2 regions of the Pseudoalteromonas sp. S3776 genome follow, and region 1 is predicted to be linked to the other one. Evidence: predicted binding sites of a transcription regulator. Region 1 holds the regulator's gene; the other holds the start of a gene.
What was found. The regulator LexA, encoded in region 1, represses DNA repair genes until DNA is damaged. The targets are predictions, from matches to a motif close to TACTGTATNNNNATACAGTA.

Region 1 (6,056 bases):
TGTCTTTAAATTGTACTTGCCACACATTTGTTTTGTATCCGACCTCTCGAGTCCCTTGTTTTAAAAATGTGGTACTTACTGGTTTAGCGTCGATGAGCAAATGAGCCTGCGCATTAGCGGTGATTTGTATTTTAGTGGGTGGCTTAAAAGGGCGGCCCGTTAAGCCATTAAAGCTTTGCTGCTCGGTGCTGTTAATAACAGTAATAAGCGGGGTAGTTAAAAAGTGCTCAAATATTATTTGAGTGGGGTTAGCCACTTGTGACGTAATATTATCGAGTGATGTGGAGTAGTCTGCTTGTGTAAATGGGTTTGTAAGTGTGCGTTTTGCAAGGTGCTTACCATGTACGTATTCAAGTGGTATCGCGCTCATTACTAAGCCACCTAAAAGCCAAGCTAAAATTTGTAAGGCAAGTAAATAGCCTAGCCACTTATGAAGTTTTCGTGCGCGCTTAAAGAGTTGTTTTCTCATTTTGTGCTTCTTATTATTTTTAGCGTTAGTGTATTACAGCTGCCCATGCTTTTACTGCGACATTTTGTCGCAGTTATTCATAAGCTTACTCTAACTTTATAAAAATAATAAAAAGGAGCGATAAAAAATCAGTGAGGCTGCGTTTAATGCTCACGCAGGGCATCTATTAGCTCTTGTTTGCTCATTTTTGAGCGGCCACTAATGCCTACCTCTTTTGCTTGATCGTATAACTGTTTTTTAGTGCGCTTCTCATACTTTGAGGCTTTGCCGCCTTTAACTGCGGTTTTATGAGTATTACTATTAGCAATTCGCGCGGCTTTTTGTTTGCTCATGCCTTCATCGCGAAGTGCATCGTACTGTTCATCATTTTTAATTTGCGGACCATGATCTACCATTATTGTTCTCCTACAGCTTTTAATTACACAGTGTGTGTATAACTTTCATACATAAACGCTAAATTTGTGCTTAACTAGCCTAACCCGTTTAATAAGGCAAATTAGGTGCCAATGGCGTTTAAATAGGTATTTTCTATTAATAAAGCCATGTTTACCGCTTAGTTGATTTGGTATAAAAGTAAAACTGCGTTAAAGTTTGCGATGAAACTATAAGAGGGTAAAAAGCAGACAATGTCGGAAATTCAATTTTTAAATGTAGATCTAGAGCTTGAGTCTAAACATGATATTAGCGCCTTAGTGGCAGACTTAAAGAAAAACGCGACGGTTTTGCATTATGACAAAGACGAATATCGTCAACTTGCGCGTATTGAAGCCTCAGGTGAAATATCAACACCAGATAAAGCGATTAACCATTTGTGCGAGCTTATTGAGTCGTGTTCACGTAATGCGCTTAAACAATGGCTCAGCTGCTCGCGAAGAACGTTTGATATTGGCTTTGAATCGGGCACGTCGCCTAAATGTTTTAACCAAGCCTTACATGCAGACACACTGCTACGTATATCTGCGATTGGTGCAGGTATGGAAATTACTATTTATCCTATCGAAAAATAACAATAAGTAATTATCTGCGCTCTACAACTGCTGCGGTCATTTTTGATACGCAGCACAGCTCATTGCGGCTATTTGTTATTTTTATTTCCCACACAGAACTACGCTTACCAATATGAAAAGCCCTAGCGGTTGCAGTTAAAGTACCATTGCGAGATGCTTTTAAATGGCTTGCGCTAATTTCCTGCCCTACACAATAAAACTTTGTAAAATCGACAACAAAATTAGCAGCATAGCTTGCTACTGTTTCGGCAAGTACTACATTTGCACCACCATGTACCATCCCCATAGGGTTATGATGCTCAGGAATTGCTGGCATTGTGGCAACTAGGTAATCGTCACCAATTTCTGTGACTTCAATACCCATGGTTTTCATTAATGTGCCTTGGCCGTCAATGCCTTCCTCTAACTGTTTGCAAAGCTCTAAAGTGATGGGTTGGTGCCAAATACTCATAATTACTCCTTTATGTTGAAAGCAAATTTATAGCATTTTAAATACTGAACGTCTGTAATTACCTAAAATATATCCAAGTGCGGTGTGTTTAGCTATTTTAAAGCGCAATTTAAATTTGCGATTTTTATTTAACTGTATATACTCACAGTTAAATGTACTGTATGGAAAACCAGTTGTATGCGACCATTAACTAAACGCCAAGCTCAAATACTCGAACTAATAAAAGTTTTTATTAAAGACACTGGTATGCCTCCTACACGTGCCGAAATTGCGCAAACACTAGGTTTTAAAAGTGCTAATGCCGCAGAAGAGCACTTAAAAGCGCTTGCCAAAAAAGGTGTTATTAAAATGAAGCCAGGCGCAAGCCGTGGTATTCAATTGGTTGAAGAAGAAGAGCCAGAGCAACTAGGTCTGCCATTAATAGGTCGAGTTGCAGCGGGTTCGCCTATTTTGGCGCAAGAACATGTTGAGAGCCACTGCAAAATAGACCCACTTATGTTTAAACCTGCCGCTGACTTTTTACTGCGTGTTAACGGTATGAGTATGAAAGATATAGGCATTATGGACGGCGACTTACTTGCTGTACACCGTACTCAAACAGCTGAAAACGGCCAAGTTGTGGTTGCGCGGGTAGATGAAGACGTAACCGTAAAGCGCCTCGAAAAAGCAGGCCGAAAAGTATTATTACACGCCGAAAACGAAGAGTTTACGCCTATAGAGGTAGACCTTGAAAACGAATCTTTTAATATTGAAGGTTTAGCTGTTGGCGTAATAAGAAATGCCGACTGGATGTAATTTTTAACTATTTTTAAGTAACTTTTTATAAATGCGCACTTTTAAGTGTGCATTTTTGTTTTAAGAAAGACCTTCCGCTACCTCAAAGCGCCCTAAAATTATTTAGCCTGTAAACTTTTTTGCACTCGCACTTAACTCCTCTTTTATATGATGCACCCCTAGTTTTACTCGCTATTTAGCAACTAACTTGTGTTTAAGCTGGCGTAATTAAAGCTTATTTTAAAATACAACTTGTTTGTTTTTTATACTAAAACTTGCTTGTTGTACGTTTTTTAGCTAATCATTAATGTGCTGGGCTAACAATAACTCACAGCTTTTTGGTTTTGAGAACACACAAATACACATTCATTGTTGACGCAGCTATACCAATCAAAACAAATTAGGTTGGTTAAATAATAAAAATAACGAATTGGCGTTTAAGCCGTATGCCTCTTCGCTTTGCATTCGCAATAGCATCAAAGGAGCCGTCACATGGGTAAACTGACCTCTGCCTTGTGGCTTGTATTGATTATGTTCCCGCAGCAAGTGCTGGCTAATAGCCAATACAATATGCGCAAGGGCGTAACCGATATAAGTAATAATGTATATCAGCTACACATGACAATATTTTTAATATGTTGTGTGATTGGGGTGATAGTGTTCGCAATTATGTTTTGGGCACTAATTCATCACCGTAAATCTAAAGGGGCAGTTCCTGCCCAATTTCATGAAAGTACCAAAGTAGAAATTCTTTGGACTGCCATTCCGTTTGTTATTTTAATTGCCATGGCAATCCCTGCCACTAAAACCTTGATTGCAATGGAAGATGCCAGTAAGGCCGACTTAACCATTAAAATCACTGGATCACAGTGGAAGTGGCATTATGAATATATGGGCGAAGACGTGGAGTTTTATTCTATTTTGTCTACCCCTCAAGACGAAATAGCCAACCTTGCTAATAAAAACCCTAATTACTTACTTGAGGTTGATAAACCTTTAGTACTGCCAATTAATCAAAAGGTGCGTTTTTTAATGACCTCTGATGATGTTATTCACTCTTGGTGGGTACCTGATTTTGCCGTTAAAAAAGATGCCAACCCGGGGTTTATTAATGAAACGTGGACCAACATCAACGAAGAGGGTATTTACCGTGGCCAGTGCGCCGAACTGTGCGGTAAAGATCATGGTTTTATGCCCGTGGTAGTTGAAGCTAAGTCACAAGAGGATTTTAACGCGTGGCTTGCAGATGCTAAGCAAGCTAAGCAGAAAGCGGCATTAGCCGATGCAGCCCTACTTGAGAAAACGATTCCTAAAGAAGAGTTAATGACGCTAGGTGAGCAAGTGTATATGGCAAGTTGCGCTGCGTGTCATCAGCCAACAGGTATGGGGTTACCGGGTGTGTTTCCAGCGCTTAAAGGCAGCCCCATTGTGCTTGGTGATATAAAAGATCATATAGATATTGTAATTCATGGCCGTCCTGGCACCGCAATGCAGGCATTTGCAAAGCAGTTATCTATAAAGCAACTTGCGGCAGTAATTACCTACAAACGCAATGCGTGGGGTAACGATACGGGTGATGTTATCCAACCTAGTGAAATTCAGGCAGCACTTGATGCTGATGGGGAGGCGAACTAATGAGTAGCATAGTAGAACAACCACACGCCAATGACGCTCACCACGGCCACCATCCAGCCAAAGGTTTTAAACGCTGGTTATATACAACAAACCATAAAGATATTGGCAGCATGTACTTAATTTTTTCGCTGGCGATGTTTTTAATTGGTGGTGCAATGGCTATGGTTATTCGGGCTGAGTTATTTCAGCCAGGATTACAATTGGTAGATCCTCACTTTTTTAACCAAATGACCACAGTACACGGCTTAATTATGGTGTTTGGTGCTGTAATGCCAGCCTTTACGGGGCTTGCTAACTGGATGGTACCGCTCATGATTGGTGCGCCAGATATGGCACTGCCCAGAATGAACAATTGGAGCTTTTGGATTTTACCCTTCGCTTTTTTAATTTTATTGGCATCGTTATTAATGCCTGGAGGCGGCCCCGCATTTGGCTGGACGTTCTATGCGCCGCTTTCTACAACGTACAGTAACGATAACACCGCAATGTTTGTGTTTGCAGTGCACATTATGGGGATTAGCTCAATTATGGGCGCAATAAACGTGATTGTGACCATTGTTAACTTACGTGCCCCAGGCATGACATGGATGAAGCTACCATTATTTGTTTGGACATGGCTAATAACCGCATTTTTATTAATTGCTGTTATGCCTGTATTGGCCGGAGCGGTTACTATGGTGTTGACCGATAAATACTTTGGAACCAGCTTTTTTGATGCAGCAGGTGGCGGCGATCCGGTAATGTTTCAGCACATATTTTGGTTTTTTGGCCATCCCGAAGTGTACATCATGATTTTACCCGCCTTTGGTATTATTTCGACTATCGTGCCTACGTTCTCTCGTAAAAAACTATTTGGTTATGCCTCCATGGTATACGCCACTTCTTCTATCGCATTACTAAGCTTTATAGTGTGGGCGCATCATATGTTTACGACCGGTATGCCCGTTGCTGGCGAGCTATTTTTTATGTACGCGACCATGCTCATATCGGTACCTACAGGGGTAAAAGTTTTTAACTGGGTGGCCACTATGTGGCGAGGTTCAATAAGTTTTGAAGTACCCATGCTATTTAGTATTGCTTTTATTGTGCTGTTTACCTTAGGGGGCTTTTCGGGCTTGATGTTGGCTATAACACCAGCTGATTTTCAGTATCACGATACTTACTTTGTGGTGGCGCACTTTCATTACGTGTTAGTTACGGGAGCAATATTTTCTATTATGGCAGGGGCTTATTATTGGCTGCCTAAATGGACGGGCAATATGTACAACATTGCCTTGGCTAAGTGGCATTTTTGGTTATCGTTGGTAAGCGTTAATGTGCTGTTTTTCCCTATGCATTTTGTAGGGTTGGCAGGTATGCCGCGCCGCATTCCCGATTACGCTCTGCAGTTTGCTGATTTTAACGCGATTATAAGCATAGGTGGGTTTGCCTTTGGTTTATCGCAGTTACTCTTTGTGGCTGTGGTAATTAAATGTGCTCGAGGGGGCGATAAAGTCCCTGCAAAAGTATGGGATGGTGCTGAAGGTTTAGAGTGGGAAGTAGACTCTCCTGCGCCGTATCATACTTTTTCTACACCGCCGGAAATTAAATAATGACACACGCACCGCTATTAAAGCGCCTAATTCTTATTTGTATAGGTATGTTTGCTTTTGCATTTGCCTTAGTGCCCTTATATGACGTGTTTTGCGACATAACTGGGCTTAATGGCAAGCCGTCGCTT
Region 2 (6,056 bases), on a different contig from region 1:
ACCGCTTTCATAAAGCCCGCTACAGATGCAGCACCGCCTTTATCGCGGCTCATACCAGCCATGTAACCGCCTACTTTTAAATCGGCGCCGCCGGTGTCGTATACTAAACCTTTACCCACAAACATTAGCGTACGCGTTACTTCACCCTCTGGTACGTACTCTAGTTTTACTACGCGTGGATGGTGGCGCTCAACCGCATAAGATGCGCGCGCAACGGTGCTAAGCATAGGGTAGTTTTTATCTATTGTGTCTATGTCGTCAATCACATCAACTGCCACTGTAGAGCCTTTGAAAAGCTCAACACAGTAATCGGCAAAGCGTGGTGGCGCCATACGTTCAGGCTCAGTACCGCATAAATCGCGTGCCGCATATTGGCCAGCAGCAATTGCGTTAACTGCTTTTACTGTTTGCTCACTTGCATCAATTAAACCAATTTGCGTAATTGGCTCAATACTTTCACCGTGGTATTCACGCGCCTCTAAAGGTTGCCATAATGCTTGGCATGCACCTAAATACGCCACCTCTAATGCATGCTGGTAACGCGCATCCGTATGTAATTTAGGTAAGTAAATAGCAGGGTTTACGCTGCCCGCGGCTTTTGCTTCGTTAATCGCAAGTTTGGCGGCATCAAAGTAGCGTCTTACATCATCGTAATCGCGATTAAGCGGCCCTGTAGGTGCTAAAACAACGCGTACATTATCAATTACTAAAAACGTAACTTGTTTACCAATACGAGAGTCTACTTTAGCCTGTGATTCAATGGCATCACGTAGTGAGTTATTCGGAAGTTGAGAAAAGTCATCACTAATTATAATAAGTGCATCGTGAGAAAATGCTGCAAAGCTTGCACTAATTGATTGTGCAGCTATCGCTTGAGGATATGCCATAAGTAAAGCTCCTGTTAGAAAACATAAGGGGCTATTATCGTTGATATAAAAACACAAAACCAGCCACCTGCGATGAGCTCATTTTAATCTGGCAACTTGGTGTTACACTCAAGTACACTCTAATCTAGAATGCTCAATTGTAGGTTTAAATTAGGTTCATTTTTAACACCCACCCCTATGCCTAGTAAACGCACCGGTTGCTGCATACCCCGTTGATACGCTTTTGAAAGTAGCTCAGTAAAAATAGCTGTGTTTAATTGATGATGAGCTTGATCGGCACTGGTCACCACAAAATTTGCAAATTTCACTTTTACGCTTAATTTATTTATACGATTTTGTAGCTGTTGTTTATTAAGACGCGCTGTCAGCTCTTCCAATAATTTAGGCAACTGATCTAGACACTCTTGTAAGCTATTTTTGTTGTATTCATAAGTATGCTCAACACTGAGTGATTTACGTACTCGCTCGGTTGTTACTTTACCAATGTATTCACCAGCACATTTTTGATAAAGCGATACACCAAAATTCCCCACATGCTGTTGCATCCAATTAACGCCTTTCTCGCGAACATCTTTACCTGTATACAATCCTTTTAAATTAAGCTTTTCAAGGGTGACCTTACCCACACCAGGTATTTTACCCAGCGGCAAATTATTTAAAAACGAATCAACTTCATCTGGTAATACAACGAACTGGCCATTGGGTTTGTTTTCATCGCTAGCAATTTTCGCAATAAACTTAATGGGAGCAACGCCTGCAGAGGCAGTGAGGCCAGTAGCGTTGAAAATATCGGCTCTAATTTGTTGAGCAATAAGCGTAGCACTACCTTTAAATGCCGAGCTATTGGTGACGTCTAGGTAGGCTTCATCAAGCGACAAAGGCTCTATTAGGTCAGTATAACGTTTAAATACAGCCCGTATTTGGTTAGAAATTTCTTTATAAACAGCCATCCGCCCAGGCACAATAACTAAATCTGGGCATAATTGTTTGGCATGATAGTTAGACATAGCCGAGCGTACACCATATTCGCGCGCTATATAGTTTGCTGTAGAAAGCACGCCTCGGCGACTATTACCACCAATGGCTAAAGGCACATTGGCAAGGTTGGGGTTATCGCGCATTTCAACCGCTGCATAAAAGCAGTCCATGTCGATATGAATAAACTTTTTCATTACCACATAACAACTGTTTATTTATACAGCCATTATTAAGGATTCACTTTCATTAAGCAAGGTTAATAAAGCCAGTTAACCTGCTAAAGTTAAATCGCTAGTAAGTTTGGCGTTTAAATTAAGCAAGCTTTATACAGCTTTTAAAACGGCAGCTTAAAGCGCTTTTCTTTTTTAAAGCAATGTAGCCAAAAAACAAATTCCAATAAAAACCCCGCAGCTAAAAGCATGATACCGCCTGAAGCATTACCCATAGCGTAGCAAGCAAAAGATGCTATAAAAACTAAACTGGCTAAAGCCCAATTAATTATATTTTGCATGTGTGTTCTCGTGTGTGTGGCCTGTGTTATTTAACTGTAGTCCTAAAAATAAATAGGTACAATCATCTTATAAAAAAACATGGTATTTATTGTCTTGAGCTACAAACACCATATTGATAACCTGATTCATTTAAAACTAAGAGTACACATATATGCAAAGGTTCAAAGAACAGCACCCTATTCATACCGATATCACCGTCGCTTGGGCCGATATGGACGCCCTACAACATGTAAACAACGTGGTGTACTTGCGTTATTTTGAAATTGCGCGCATCGACTTTTTAAATAAAATAAACCAGTTTGATACGATAAAACCAGGTGACGTAGGTCCCGTTATTAGCGAAAACAACATTCGCTACAAGCGCCCTGTAACCTTTCCAGATACTTTAACCGTAGGTATTACTATTTCGGATATAAAAAGCGACCGCTTTATGATGAATTACTCTGTATATAGTCATGCACAGCAAGCTGTTACCACAACAGGCTACTCTCAAGTAGTTATGTTTGACTTTAAAACGGGGCAAAAGGCGGCGATCACTGAGCCATTATTATCGGCCTTACACCAATTCGCTTAATTAAATAGTATGCGAGCTGGTATTAATAAGCCACACTCAAGATCTTACACAATTTAAGGATTTTACATGCAATACAGTCCGTTAGGCAGCAGCGGGGTTGATGTTTCAAGAGTATGCCTAGGTAGCATGACTTGGGGTAAACAAAATACCCAACAAGAGGCAGATGAGCAAATAGCCTATGCTTTAGCGCAAGGCGTTAATTTTATTGATACCGCCGAAATGTATGCCGTTCCTCCTTCACCTGACACCTACGGTAAAACAGAGCAAATTATTGGTAACTGGCTAAACCGCAACCAAGAAAAACGTGGTGATATTGTATTGGCCACTAAAATTGCAGGCAACGGCTTGTCGTGGGTACGTGATGGCGGCGATATAACACGCAGCGCGGTTATTGAGGCTGTAGATAACTCCCTCAAACGCTTACAAACCGACTACATAGATTTATATCAATTGCACTGGCCTAATCGCTCTACCCCGCATTTTGGCAGGCAGTGGCCAGGTAAACTTACTTTTAGTGACGTAAATACCGAGCAACAACAAGCTGGCATGCTAGATATTTTAGAAGGCCTTAATGAGTGCGTTAAAGCCGGCAAAATAAAATTTTGTGGTCTTTCAGATGACACGCCATGGGGCATTAGCCAGTTTTTAAATTTAGCTAAAGCGCATAACTTACCGCGAATGGTCTCGATTCAGAACGAATTTAGCCTAGCGCATGCGAAAGATTGGCCTTATTTAATTGAGCAATGTATCCATGAAGACATTGCATATTTACCTTGGTCTCCACTTGCAGCGGGCTTGTTAACCGGTAAATATTTAAATGGCGCGCGACCTGCTGGATCGCGTTGGACATTCATGCAGCGAAATGGCATTTTCAGGGATACCCCTAACGCGCAAAAAGCAACGCAGCGCTATGTGGATTTGGCGCATGAAATTGGTATAACACCGGCACAATTAGCCCTTGCGTGGTGTAATCAAGTCGATGGCGTTACTTCATCAATTATTGGGGCGACTAATATGGCGCAATTAAAAGAAGATATTGACGCATTTAACTTAACTTTAAGCAATGACACCCTTGCTGAAATTGGCGCAATTTTTAAAGATTACCCGCAGCCATACTAAAGCAAAATAATAGGCGGTTTAATTACTGCCTATTCCGTTGTTAAATTTGAACATATACAAAGTAAAACTATACTAAAGTTAACTTAAATGGATTATTTTTAGTGAGTTATGCTTAAAAATATAGTTTTATTTTGCACTGTGCTGGGTGGTTTTTCACAGTACGGGTACGCTGACAATACACACCCAATTGAAGAAATTGTGTGGTTACAAAGTTATACGCCTCCGTTTCATATAGATAAAGACTCACACGCCCCTCAGGGTGGGATTTGCGATAACCTTACCGAGCAACTCATCCAAACTATTGATGATGTAAAACACACGCGCTTAATTGTGCCGCAAGAACGAATTAATAAGCACTTAAATGAAGGCGATAATGTGTGCTTTCCATGTGTGATTCATAAAAAAACAGCTAATGATGCACTACAGTTTTCTACCCCAACAACGGTATACCCGCCCTTTTCGGTTTTAACCACGCAAAAACTGGCAGCAGAAATACAAGCTCGACACGGGAACCCTATTAAACTTATTCATTTATTGTCAGACGAGCAATATGTTTATGGTCAAGCGGCGGCGCGCAAGTTTACAACCAAAATTAATAAAATAATCGAAAATACCACGGTGTACCGTAAAGCATCGCTGAGCTGGAGTAGCGAAAATGAAAGCCAAGCAGTGATTGCTCGATTAAGCCGCGGCTTTATAGATTACACAATAGACTACCCGTTTCTGGGAGATTATTTTGTAAATCACAGTCGATTTAAAAATATCGTCAGTGTACCAATAGAAGAAGACTCTCGAAAATTTGTTTTAGGAGCGATAGGATGTGCTGTAAGAGCGCCAAATAACTTTGCTACCAAAGCGCTTGATAAAATAAATAAAGCGCTACATAAGCAGGTATTACACTCGCCTGCTTATATAAATAGTCAGCGTTTTTGGTTAGAACAAAGTTTCCCTCAGTTTTCTAAGTATTACCAACAGCAAATACTTAACACGACTGAACCTGCCAACGTTGAGATAACAAACACGCCGAATTAGCATATAGGCTAACTGTAAATACACTGTTTGCAGGGACTTCTCCAACGCCTGCAGGTGTCCCGGTCATTATTACATCGCCATTTTCTAAGTGCATAAACTCATTAATTTCACTTAAAATATCTTTAGGCTTGTGTATCATAAATTGTGTATCGCCTTGCTGAATAACATTATCGTTAATTTTAAGCTCAAACGTAAACGCCTGCTCAGCATCCGCAATACTTACAAAGGGCGTTAGTAATACCGAGCCGTCAAATGCCTTCGCGCGCTCCCACGGTAACCCTTTATTTTTAAGCTTACTTTGCACAGTACGTTTAGTTAAATCTAACCCTAAACCGACGCCCGCTAACTCATTATTTTTAATAATAAAACACAGCTCAGTTTCAAAGTGCAGCGTGTCGTTATTATGCGTAGTAAATAAGGTATCCGTTATGGCACTATTTGGCTTATTAAACAATACCATTTGATCTGGTAGTTCATTATTAAGTTCGGCAATATGTGCGGTATAATTACGCCCAACACACACTATTTTTGAGGGCGTTAATAACTCACTTTCTAGTTTAATTGACTGCATAAAATCACTTCTAAGTTACGAGCTGATCAAGGTTTCTAATAAGCTCAGATTAATCGGTTTTAAAAGTACATGATTAATATTTAAATCTTTAATCTGCTTAGGATCAGGCTCTGCACCACTAACAATCACTAAGCTTAAGCTAGGGTAACGTTCATTAATTTGCTTCCCTAAATCTACACCACGGCCGTCAGGTAAATGCATATCAAGCAATACCTTATCAAATTGCTGGTCATGATTTAGGGTTTGTAAACACTGTGCACACGTTGAGGTGATCACAGTTTCTACCCCTAAGCTCTCTAGCAGTAACTGTGTAATTTGCGCAGCATCTTGGTCGTCTTCAACCAACAAAAATCGCTGCTTTTTCTCTATTACCGCTTTATCAC

Region 2: dinB (DNA polymerase IV) is a predicted target of LexA. The motif match lies at 2,071-2,090, and genes of this name have one in related genera.

Annotation. Positions count from the first base shown of each region.
Region 1 covers NZ_PNCU01000014.1:32,542-38,597, forward strand. The annotation lists gene CWC16_RS06755 (hypothetical protein) at 1-469, opposite strand, end outside; gene CWC16_RS06760 (DUF7218 family protein) at 613-864, opposite strand; gene CWC16_RS06765 (hypothetical protein) at 1,096-1,476, shown strand; gene CWC16_RS06770 (PaaI family thioesterase) at 1,487-1,927, opposite strand; gene lexA (transcriptional repressor LexA) at 2,105-2,722, shown strand; gene coxB (cytochrome c oxidase subunit II) at 3,194-4,336, shown strand; gene ctaD (cytochrome c oxidase subunit I) at 4,336-5,928, shown strand; gene CWC16_RS06790 (cytochrome c oxidase assembly protein) at 5,928-6,056, shown strand, end outside.
Region 2 covers NZ_PNCU01000011.1:23,630-29,685, reverse strand. The annotation lists gene CWC16_RS06225 (M17 family metallopeptidase) at 1-887, opposite strand, end outside; gene dinB (DNA polymerase IV) at 1,007-2,059, opposite strand; gene CWC16_RS06215 (acyl-CoA thioesterase) at 2,529-2,951, shown strand; gene CWC16_RS06210 (aldo/keto reductase) at 3,018-4,070, shown strand; gene CWC16_RS06205 (ABC transporter substrate-binding protein) at 4,179-5,102, shown strand; gene CWC16_RS06200 (fumarylacetoacetate hydrolase family protein) at 5,053-5,673, opposite strand; gene CWC16_RS06195 (ATP-binding response regulator) at 5,689-6,056, opposite strand, start outside.